Regions from separate parts of the Streptomyces sp. NPDC104309 genome, predicted to be linked through region 1. Evidence: riboswitches for the same ligand, from Rfam matches in the RefSeq annotation. Region 1 holds a riboswitch; the other holds the start of a gene.
What was found. Region 1 has a riboswitch for cobalamin ahead of ACZ68L_RS39960 (ATP-binding cassette domain-containing protein). Riboswitches for the same ligand answer to the same signal wherever they lie in the genome.
Positions count from the first base shown of each region.

Region 2: linked by a shared signal. The riboswitch ahead of ACZ68L_RS19720 (prenyltransferase/squalene oxidase repeat-containing protein) and the one ahead of ACZ68L_RS39960 (ATP-binding cassette domain-containing protein) in region 1 are both predicted to bind cobalamin.

Region 1 is NZ_JBVJMV010000051.1:36,115-40,307, forward strand. Features, by position in the region: gene ACZ68L_RS39950 (cytochrome P450 family protein) at 1-946, opposite strand, end outside; gene ACZ68L_RS39955 (PRC and DUF2382 domain-containing protein) at 1,512-2,594, shown strand; partial or broken gene ACZ68L_RS39960 (ATP-binding cassette domain-containing protein) at 2,689-3,006, opposite strand; cobalamin riboswitch at 3,053-3,241, opposite strand; gene ACZ68L_RS39965 (beta-ketoacyl-[acyl-carrier-protein] synthase family protein) at 3,322-4,193, opposite strand, start outside.
Region 2 is NZ_JBVJMV010000012.1:182,177-186,369, forward strand. Features, by position in the region: gene ACZ68L_RS19710 (lipocalin-like domain-containing protein) at 182-679, shown strand; gene ACZ68L_RS19715 (MBL fold metallo-hydrolase) at 1,061-2,116, shown strand; cobalamin riboswitch at 2,361-2,495, shown strand; gene ACZ68L_RS19720 (prenyltransferase/squalene oxidase repeat-containing protein) at 2,604-3,878, shown strand; gene ACZ68L_RS19725 (SCO2322 family protein) at 3,875-4,193, shown strand, end outside.

The DNA of each region.
Region 1 (4,193 bases):
GACCGGCGGCCGAGTATCCGGCGAGCACGGGTGTGCCCTTGGGGACGACGGTCCCGTCGATGGTGAGGTCACGGGTCGGATAGCGGAAGGGGAAGTAGCTGACCGGGCTGTCCCAGCGCAGTGTCTCCTCCACCACGTCGGCCCACCGTGCCCGGCCGGACCTCACCAGCCCGAGCTGGTCGGGGTGGGTGCACAGGGCCCGTACGGTGTTGGTGACGAGGTTCAGCGTCGTCTCGTGTCCCGCGATGATCATCAGGAGCAGGGTGCCGATGAGCTCCTGCTGACCGAGTCGGCCACCGCCTTCGTCACGGGCGGCGATCAGGGCGCTGGTCAGATCGTCGCCCGGCTGCACCGCGCGGGCGGCGGCGACCGCTGCAAGCAGGGCCACCAGCTCCCTGTTGGCGGCGATCGCCTCCTCGGGGCCGGTGTCGGTAGCGACCACCTGGTTCGAGAGACGGTGCAGCCGGTCCTGGTGCCGGGCGTCGACCCCGAGGAGGTCGCAGATGACGCCCATCGGCAGCGGCAGGGCGAACCGGGCGCGCAGATCGACCGTGCCGTCGCCCTCGGCGGCGGCACGGTCGACGCCGTCGAGCAGTTCGGCGGTGACGGTCTCGATCCGCGGCCGCAGCGCTTCGACCCGCCGTGCGGTGAACGCTTTGCCGACCAGTGAGCGCAGCCGCCGGTGGTCCTCGCCGTCGGCCGTCGTCATGCCCCGCACGGTCGCGAATGTCTTCAGCGGCCAGCCGTCGGGGATGCGTCCCTCGGCCAGCTCGGTGAAGTGGCGTGCGTCCTTGGCCACGTCGGGGTGGGCGAGGAACTCCTTGAGCGCCTCGTGTCCGAGGACCGCCATCCCGGCCACGTCGCCCGGGAGCACGACGGATGCCACGGCTCCTCGGGCGAGCAGCCCGGCGTTGTCCGCGTGCGGGCAGCCGCCGGCCGGGTCCATGCGGTACGGGGTGCTGGTCAACGGGGACTCTCCTGACGGTCGTCGGCCGGTGGGCGGTACCCGAGGGCGATGGGGACGGCAACCCGTTCGATTTCGCCGATCCTAGGGGCGATGCCGTCGACGGGAAGGGCTGTTGTCCCGAACGGGGACACCTCGGTATGCGAACGGGGCCCCGCTCGGTCCCGTCATGGGGCGGTACGCCCCGCGCGCGCGGATTCGCGGTCCGGCGGCACGCCCGGCACGGCGCGCGGACGCCCGGTATCGGGTCGACCGTCCGCGGTCGCCCGGAAGCGTGCGGCGCCTCGACGCATGTCCGGCCGCCGCTCGGGTGGGGCGCACGGCGCACACCCGCCACGCCTCCGCACCTCACCCGATTGGCCTAACGCGGGAGCGGCGTGCGCACCGCCGTGACGGGCGGCCAGCGCCGAGGCGCCGAGCATGCGGGGGACGGGCTCCGCAGGTGGGGAGGTTGCAGCGTCCATCCGGGTGAGGCGCGATGGAAATCGGACGCGCCTCCCCTGATGGACCCAGCCACAGGACGCGCCCAGGCGAGGAGGAATCGGTCATGGGAGCCGCTGACGGTTTCACGGATTCCGGAGAGCTCGACGGCCTGACGGTGTACGACAACGCCGGCGAGAAGATCGGCAGTGTGGGCCGGGTGTATGTCGACGACAACACCGGCCGCCCGGACTGGATCACGGTGAAGACCGGCCTGTTCGGCATGAAGGAGAGTTTCGTGCCTCTTGCGGGGGCTCGTCGTGTGGGCTCCGACCTGCACATCTCACATCCGAAGGACCGCGTCAAGGAAGCCCCCCGGGTGGACGCGGACGCGCATCTGTCGGTGGCGGAGGAGGAAGAGCTCTACCGCCATTACGGCCTTGCCAGAAACACCACCGCCAGGCTCAGTGGCCGCGCGGACACCGGGAGGACGACGTCCGGGACCGGCACCACGGCCATGGGCGCGGCGGGAGCCGCCGGAGCCGGAGCCATGGGCGAGGCCGGCACCGGGCGCACGACCGGGAGCGACAGGCCGACCGCGGCCGGAACCCCGGCAACCGGCGCCGGCACCCCCCGGGCCACCACGTCACGGACGAGCGGCCTGGCCGGCGCGGGCACCGGTACGGGCTCGGGCACTCGCGGCGATGCCGGGACGGCCGGCGCGGCCCGTCCACTCGTCGGCGCCGGGGCGGGTTCCGAGCGGTCCGCCGCCGACCTGGGCGGCAAGGAGGAGCTGATCCGCTCCGAGGAGCAACTGCTCATCGGCACCGAGGAGTACGAGAGCGGCAAGGCCCGTCTGCACAAATACGTCGTCACCGAGAACGTCACCAGGACGGTGCCGGTGACGCACGAAGAGGTGCGGGTGATCCGTGAACCCCTTCAGCCCGGCGACAGGTCTGCGGCGGGGCGTTCGGACATCCGTGAGCAGGATGTCGAGCTCACTCTGCACGCCGAGCGTGCCACGATGCGCAAGGAGACGGTGCCCGTCGAACGGGTCCGCATGGAGACCAAGCGGGTGACCGAGCAGAAGGAGATCTCCGCCGAACTCCGCAAGGAGCAGATCGACTACGCCGACAGCAAGGGCATCGGTTCCAAGGACATCGGTGGCAAGGACCTGGGCGGCGAGTTCGGCCGGGGACGCCACCGCTGACCCCGCACACCGTGGCGTACCGCCGCGGCGCAACCATGAGTGAGGGGCGGACCCGTGTGTGCCGGGGTCCGCCCTCTCGCTGTCGGCGGCCGGGGCGCTCGGGCACGAAGCGCACCGAGGGCCGCCCGTCGGGGCCGTCCGGAGCGACCCGCGCGCTGACCCGGTAGACATCGGCGATGAGTTCCTCGGTGATCACTTCCGAGGGGGTTCCGGCGGCCACCACGCGCCCCTGCTTCATGACGACGATCCGGTCGCAGAACATCGCGGACAGATTGAGGTCGTACAGAGCGATCACACCGGTGAGGGGCAACGAGGCGATCAGTGACATCAGTTCCAGCTGGTGCTGGATGTCCAGGTGGTTCGTCGGCGCGTCGAGCAGCAGTTCACACGGTTGCTGGGCCAGTGCGCGCGATCTGGGCCCATACGCGGAGCCCGTTGTACGGCGTCCCGCGCCGGGTACCGGACCGCAGGTGCCGGCAGGTCTTCGGACTCGGGTTCCTGCGGACGAAACGCCTTCCCAGGACACCCGAGGGTGCTCCCAGTGGCCGTGGCCCCGCCCGCCCCCCTCACCGCTGCGCGTCAGTTCCGGATTCTCGCCGGATTCCCTGGCCCCTTCGTGGAGTTCGACTGGCTCCGGCCAGCCATCACGGGCCTCTGCTCAGCTCACGGGCGGTGTTGTGGCCGGTGGTACGCCGGGCCGTTTCCCGTCGCACCACCTGCCTGGTGCCTACGGGCGCTGAAGAGCGATCACGGCGTTGTGTCCGCCGAATCCGAAGGAGTGACTGACGGCACGCCGGATGGGCTGCCGCAGCGGGGACTTGGTGACGCAGTTGATGTCGAACTCGGGCGCCGGTGCGTCCAGATTGGCGATCGGCGGCACGACCGCGCGTTGCAGCGTCAGGACGGTCAGTCCGGCCTCGATCGCCCCGGCCGCCCCCATGCAGTGCCCCAGGACGCCCTTCGGGGCGGTGACGGGCGGCCGGTGCGGATAGACCCGGGCGATGAGGGCGGCCTCGGTGGCGTCGTTGACCGGGGTGGCCGTGCCGTGTGCGTTGACGTGCTCGACGTCCTCTGCCGCCCAGCCCGCGTCGCGCAGCGCGATCTCCACCGCCTTGCGGGCCACCGCGCCGGACGGATGCGGACTGATGGGATGGTGGGCGTCGGTGGTGGCCCCGGTGCCCGCGACCAGCGCCCGCGGTGCCGCCCCTCGGGCGCGGGCGTCGTCCGCCCGTTCCAGCACCATGACGGCGGCGCCCTCACCCATGACCAGCCCGGCCCGGTCGGCCGCGAAGGGCCGGCACTGCCCGGCAGCGTCGCCGTCCCGCCGGGCCCCGGCTCCGGATCGGGCGAACCCGGCCATGGCGGCCGGGTAGACGATCGACTCGGTGGCTCCGGCGATCGCGATGTCGCACTGCCCCGTGATCAGCAGATCGCGGGCGACGGACAGGGCGGTGACGCCGGACGAACAGGCCGTGCACGGCGCCAGGCTGGGACCGGTGGCCCGCAGCTGGATCGCGATCTCGGCCGCCGGCATGTTCGGAATGGTGAGCAGGATGCCCGACGGAGAGGTGGCGTCGGGTCCGAGCCGGTCGAGCACGA
Region 2 (4,193 bases), on a different contig from region 1:
TTCCAGGAGTCCACGGCTTGGACAGCGCGCACGGCCGGACGGCCGCCGTCGCGCCGCCGGGGCTTTCGCGGCACGCCCGTCGCTTCCACGGCGTGCCGCGCGGGTAGGGACGAGGACGACCAGGTCCCTCACACACCAGTTCCAGAAGTTCCGAATTCCACCGGCTCAGAAAGGGAAACGCGTGCACACCCCGTCCCGCACCGAACCGAATCACCCATCCACGCTCAGGCCGAGCACCTCCGAACACCCCCTCGTGGGCGCCTGGTTGCTGAGCACCGTCGCCATCATGGACGCCTCCGGCCACACGCTCGAACACCCCCTCGGGCAGAGTCCGACAGGACTGATCACCTACACCGCCGACGGCCACATGTCGGTGAGCATGCTGAACCCGGAGCCCGAGCCCGCCCCGGAGGAGGGAACGGCCGGACCGATCGACACCGCGACGCTGTTCAGGACTTCTCCGTACCTGGGGTACGCGGGCACCTACGAGGTGACGGGCGACCTGGTCGTCCACCATCTGCAGATGGCGTCCTTGCGCCCGTGGGTCGGCACCACGCAGGAGCGCCGGTGGCGGGTGGAGGGGGACCGATTAACTCTGGTCCCCCCGACCGAGGGAACCGGCGACGGCGCGCGCACCCCGCAGCTCGTGTGGCACCGGCCGGCCGCGGACGCCGCCTGAGCGACGAGTGATCCGGGGTCACCGGCCGTCCGGCCGGTGACCCCGGATCCACCGCCCGGCGCGGGGCTCCGGCTGTCCGGACCACCCCGCGCCGACGCGGGAGCCGCGGCCCGCACGGCGCACGACGCACGCGGGCCACGGGCGGAAACAAGGGGCGGCCCGCGCCCGGTACCCACCGGCGCGGCCGTCCCGCGAGCCGGCGGCGGCCGTCCCGCGGTCTCGTGCGCGCCGAACTCCCCGGGTGCGCCGGGCAGATGGGTGTACGGACAGATGGTCGACCAGGGCTACTACTGAAACAAGTTCTCGTTACAGTGGGCGCGGTGCGCCGCACGGCCGTACGTCCGGTGCGCCGACCAGGCCTCGACGAGAGATGGGGAGCCCATGACGCAGGTGACCGACCATGGCGGGGGCGTGCACAGCATCAAGGTCCCCATCCCGGACAATCCGCTCGGCCACACCCTCGTCCATGTCCTCGACACCGATCGCGGGCCGGTCCTGATCGACACGGGCTGGGACGATCCGGAGGCGTGGGACACCCTCACCGCCGGGCTCGACGCGATCGGTACGGGCATCGGCGACATCCACGGGGTGGTCATCACCCACCACCACCCCGACCACCACGGCCTCTCCGGTCAGGTGCGCGAGGCGTCCGGGGCCTGGATCGCCATGCACGCGGCGGACGCCGCGATCGTGCGCCGCACCCGTGAGGCCCGGCCCGGCACCTGGCTGTCGTACCTCCTGACGAAGCTCACCGCCGTCGGTGCGCCCCAGGAGCATCTCGCACCGCTGCGGGCCGCGGTCGAGGACGGCCGGATGCGCACCCTGCCGGGGCTGCGGTCCGCGCTCCCGGACCGGGAGATCGTTCCGGGCGAGCTCCTCGGCCTGGCGGGCCGCGAACTGCGGGCGATCTGGACTCCGGGACACACGCCCGGTCATGTCTGTCTGCATCTGGAGGAGGAGCATCCGGGGAATCTGCCGGGCCGGGGACGGCTGTTCTCGGGAGATCATCTGCTGCCGGGGATCAGCCCGCACATCGGGCTGTACGAGGACCCGGACGCCGCGCCGGGCACCGCCCCTTCCGCCGGGGGAGACCCCATCGGTGACTACCTCGGCTCGCTGGAGCACATCGGCCGGCTCGGCGTGGCGGAGGTGCTGCCCGCCCATCAGTACGCGTTCACGGACGCCGCGGGGCGGGTACGGGAGCTCCTGGACCATCACGAGGAACGCCTCACCGGACTGCTCAAGCTGCTGGCCACGCCGCTCACGCCGTGGGAGCTGGCCGAGCGGATGGAGTGGAACCGGCCGTGGGAGCAGATCGCGCACGGTTCGCGGAACATCGCCGTCTCGGAGGCCGAGGCGCATCTGCGGCGCCTGGTCAGGCTGGGGCGCGCGGAGGCGGTGGCGGGGAGCAAGCCGGTGACGTACATCGCGGTGTGAAGGGCGCGGCCGTCGCGGTGCGAAGGGCGCGGCAGGCCGCCGGGCAGCGGGCCGCCGGGCAGGGGGCTCGTTCGCCCTCTCCCCGGCACCCCGGCTCCCGCACGGGCCCGGTTCGCATACGGGCCCGGCTTCCGGCGAACGCGGTGAAGCCGTCGCCCGCCGGGACCCTCGGGGCCGCGACGAGCCGACGCGCCCGTCCCGTCCGGAACGAGCCCCAGGGACGGCCCCGGAACCCGTCCGGCCCCGCCCGGTAGAGTGTGCGGGTCGTCATCATGCCCGTTCAGGGGGAAGCCGGTGCGAATCCGGCGCTGACCACGCAACCGTGAACCGTCGTCGCAGACGGTGAGCCGGAATGCCCTGTCCGCGGTCGTGACCGGCTCACGACCACCGGAACCCCGGTGGTCGGCACCGTCGAGGTATACGGAGCCGGAGCCTGGTGCCTGAGCGTGCCTGTGCCCGGTTCCCCACAGGAGAGGCACCGCCCACCATGACCGTACGCCGCAGCGCGGCAACGCTCGCCGCCACCGCCGCCGTGCTCTGTGCGGCCGCTGCCCCGGTCGCGGTGGCGGCGCCGTCCCCCTCCCCCTCGCCGTCCCTCGCCCTGCCGTCCGGGCTGTACGGCACGAAGGACCCGACGTACGACGGTGTCTGGCGGCAGTCGCTGGCCTTTCTCGCCCAGCGTCTGGAGGGCGTCACGCCCGCCACGAAGTCCGTGGACTGGCTGATCGCCCAGCAGTGCGGCAACGGCGCCTACGCCGCGTACCGGCCCGACGTCTCCCAGCCCTGCACCGAGAAGACCGTGCTGGACACCAACGCCACCGCGGCCGCCGTCCAGGCGTTCGTCGAGGTGGGCGGGCACCGCGACACCGTGAACAACTCGGTCCGCTGGCTGAAGTCCGTACAGAACGAGGACGGCGGCTGGGGCTACACCGCCGGCGCGCCCAGCGACGCCAACTCCACCTCGCTGGTGATCGGCGCCCTCGCCCGGCAGGGCCAGCGGCTCGCGGACATCACCACCCCGGGCGGCAAGACCCCCTACTCCCCGCTGCTCGCGCTCGCGATCCCGTGCGGCGGCAAGGACGGCGGCGCCTTCGCCTACCAGCCCGACAAGGCCGGCAAGCTCGCCGCCAACGCGGACGCCACCGCCGCCGCCGTGCTCGGCGCGATGGGCAAGGCCCTGGCCGTCGGGAACAACGCCGCGGTCAAGGGGACCAGCTGCCACCCGGGGTCCGGTCTCACGCCCGAGCAGGCCGCCCAGAACGGCGCCCACTACCTCGCGAACACCCTCGCCACGAGCGGCCACCTCGACCTGGCCCCGATGCCCGGCGCCACCGACACCACCCCGCAGCCCGACTTCGGCAACACCGCGGACGCGGTCGTCGCCCTGTCCGCCGCGGGCCACCAGGACAAGGCCGCCAAAGCCATGGCCTGGCTGAAGAAGAACTCCGGCCCCTGGGCCGAGCAGAACGGCCCCGCCGCCTACGCGCAGCTGGTCCTGGCCGCGCACGCGACCGGCGCCGACGCCCGCGACTTCAACGGCGTCGACCTGGTCGACCGGCTGAACGCGACCGGTCCCGCGCCCGCGGCCGTCACGACGCCCGACCCGTCGGCCGACACCGGGTACGAGGCCACGGAGAAGGACCAGGTGCACAGCGGCGACGACGTGATCGGTGGCGTGTGGTGGTTCATCGGCATCGGCCTCGTCGTCGCCGCGGCCGCGGCCTTCCTGATCAGCGGCCGGCGCAAGAACCGGCAGCTGTGAGGCGCGCGGGAAGGGCCACCGCGCTGCTGGTGGCCCTGGGCGCCGTCCTGGCCGTGCTCGGCGCGGGGACGGCCCAGGCGGCCGGGTACCGGTACTGGTCGTTCTGGGAGGGCTCCGGCACCGGCTGGACGTACGCCACCCAGGGCCCGTCCCTGGTCCGGCCCGACGACGGCACGGTGCAGGGCTTCCGGTTCTCGGTGAGCGAGGACTCCCAGGACTCGGCGAAGCCGCGCCGCTCCCCCGACTTCGCGAAGATCTGCGCGGACACCCCGGCCGAGGCCGGCACCAAGCGGATCGCGCTGGTCATCGACCCGG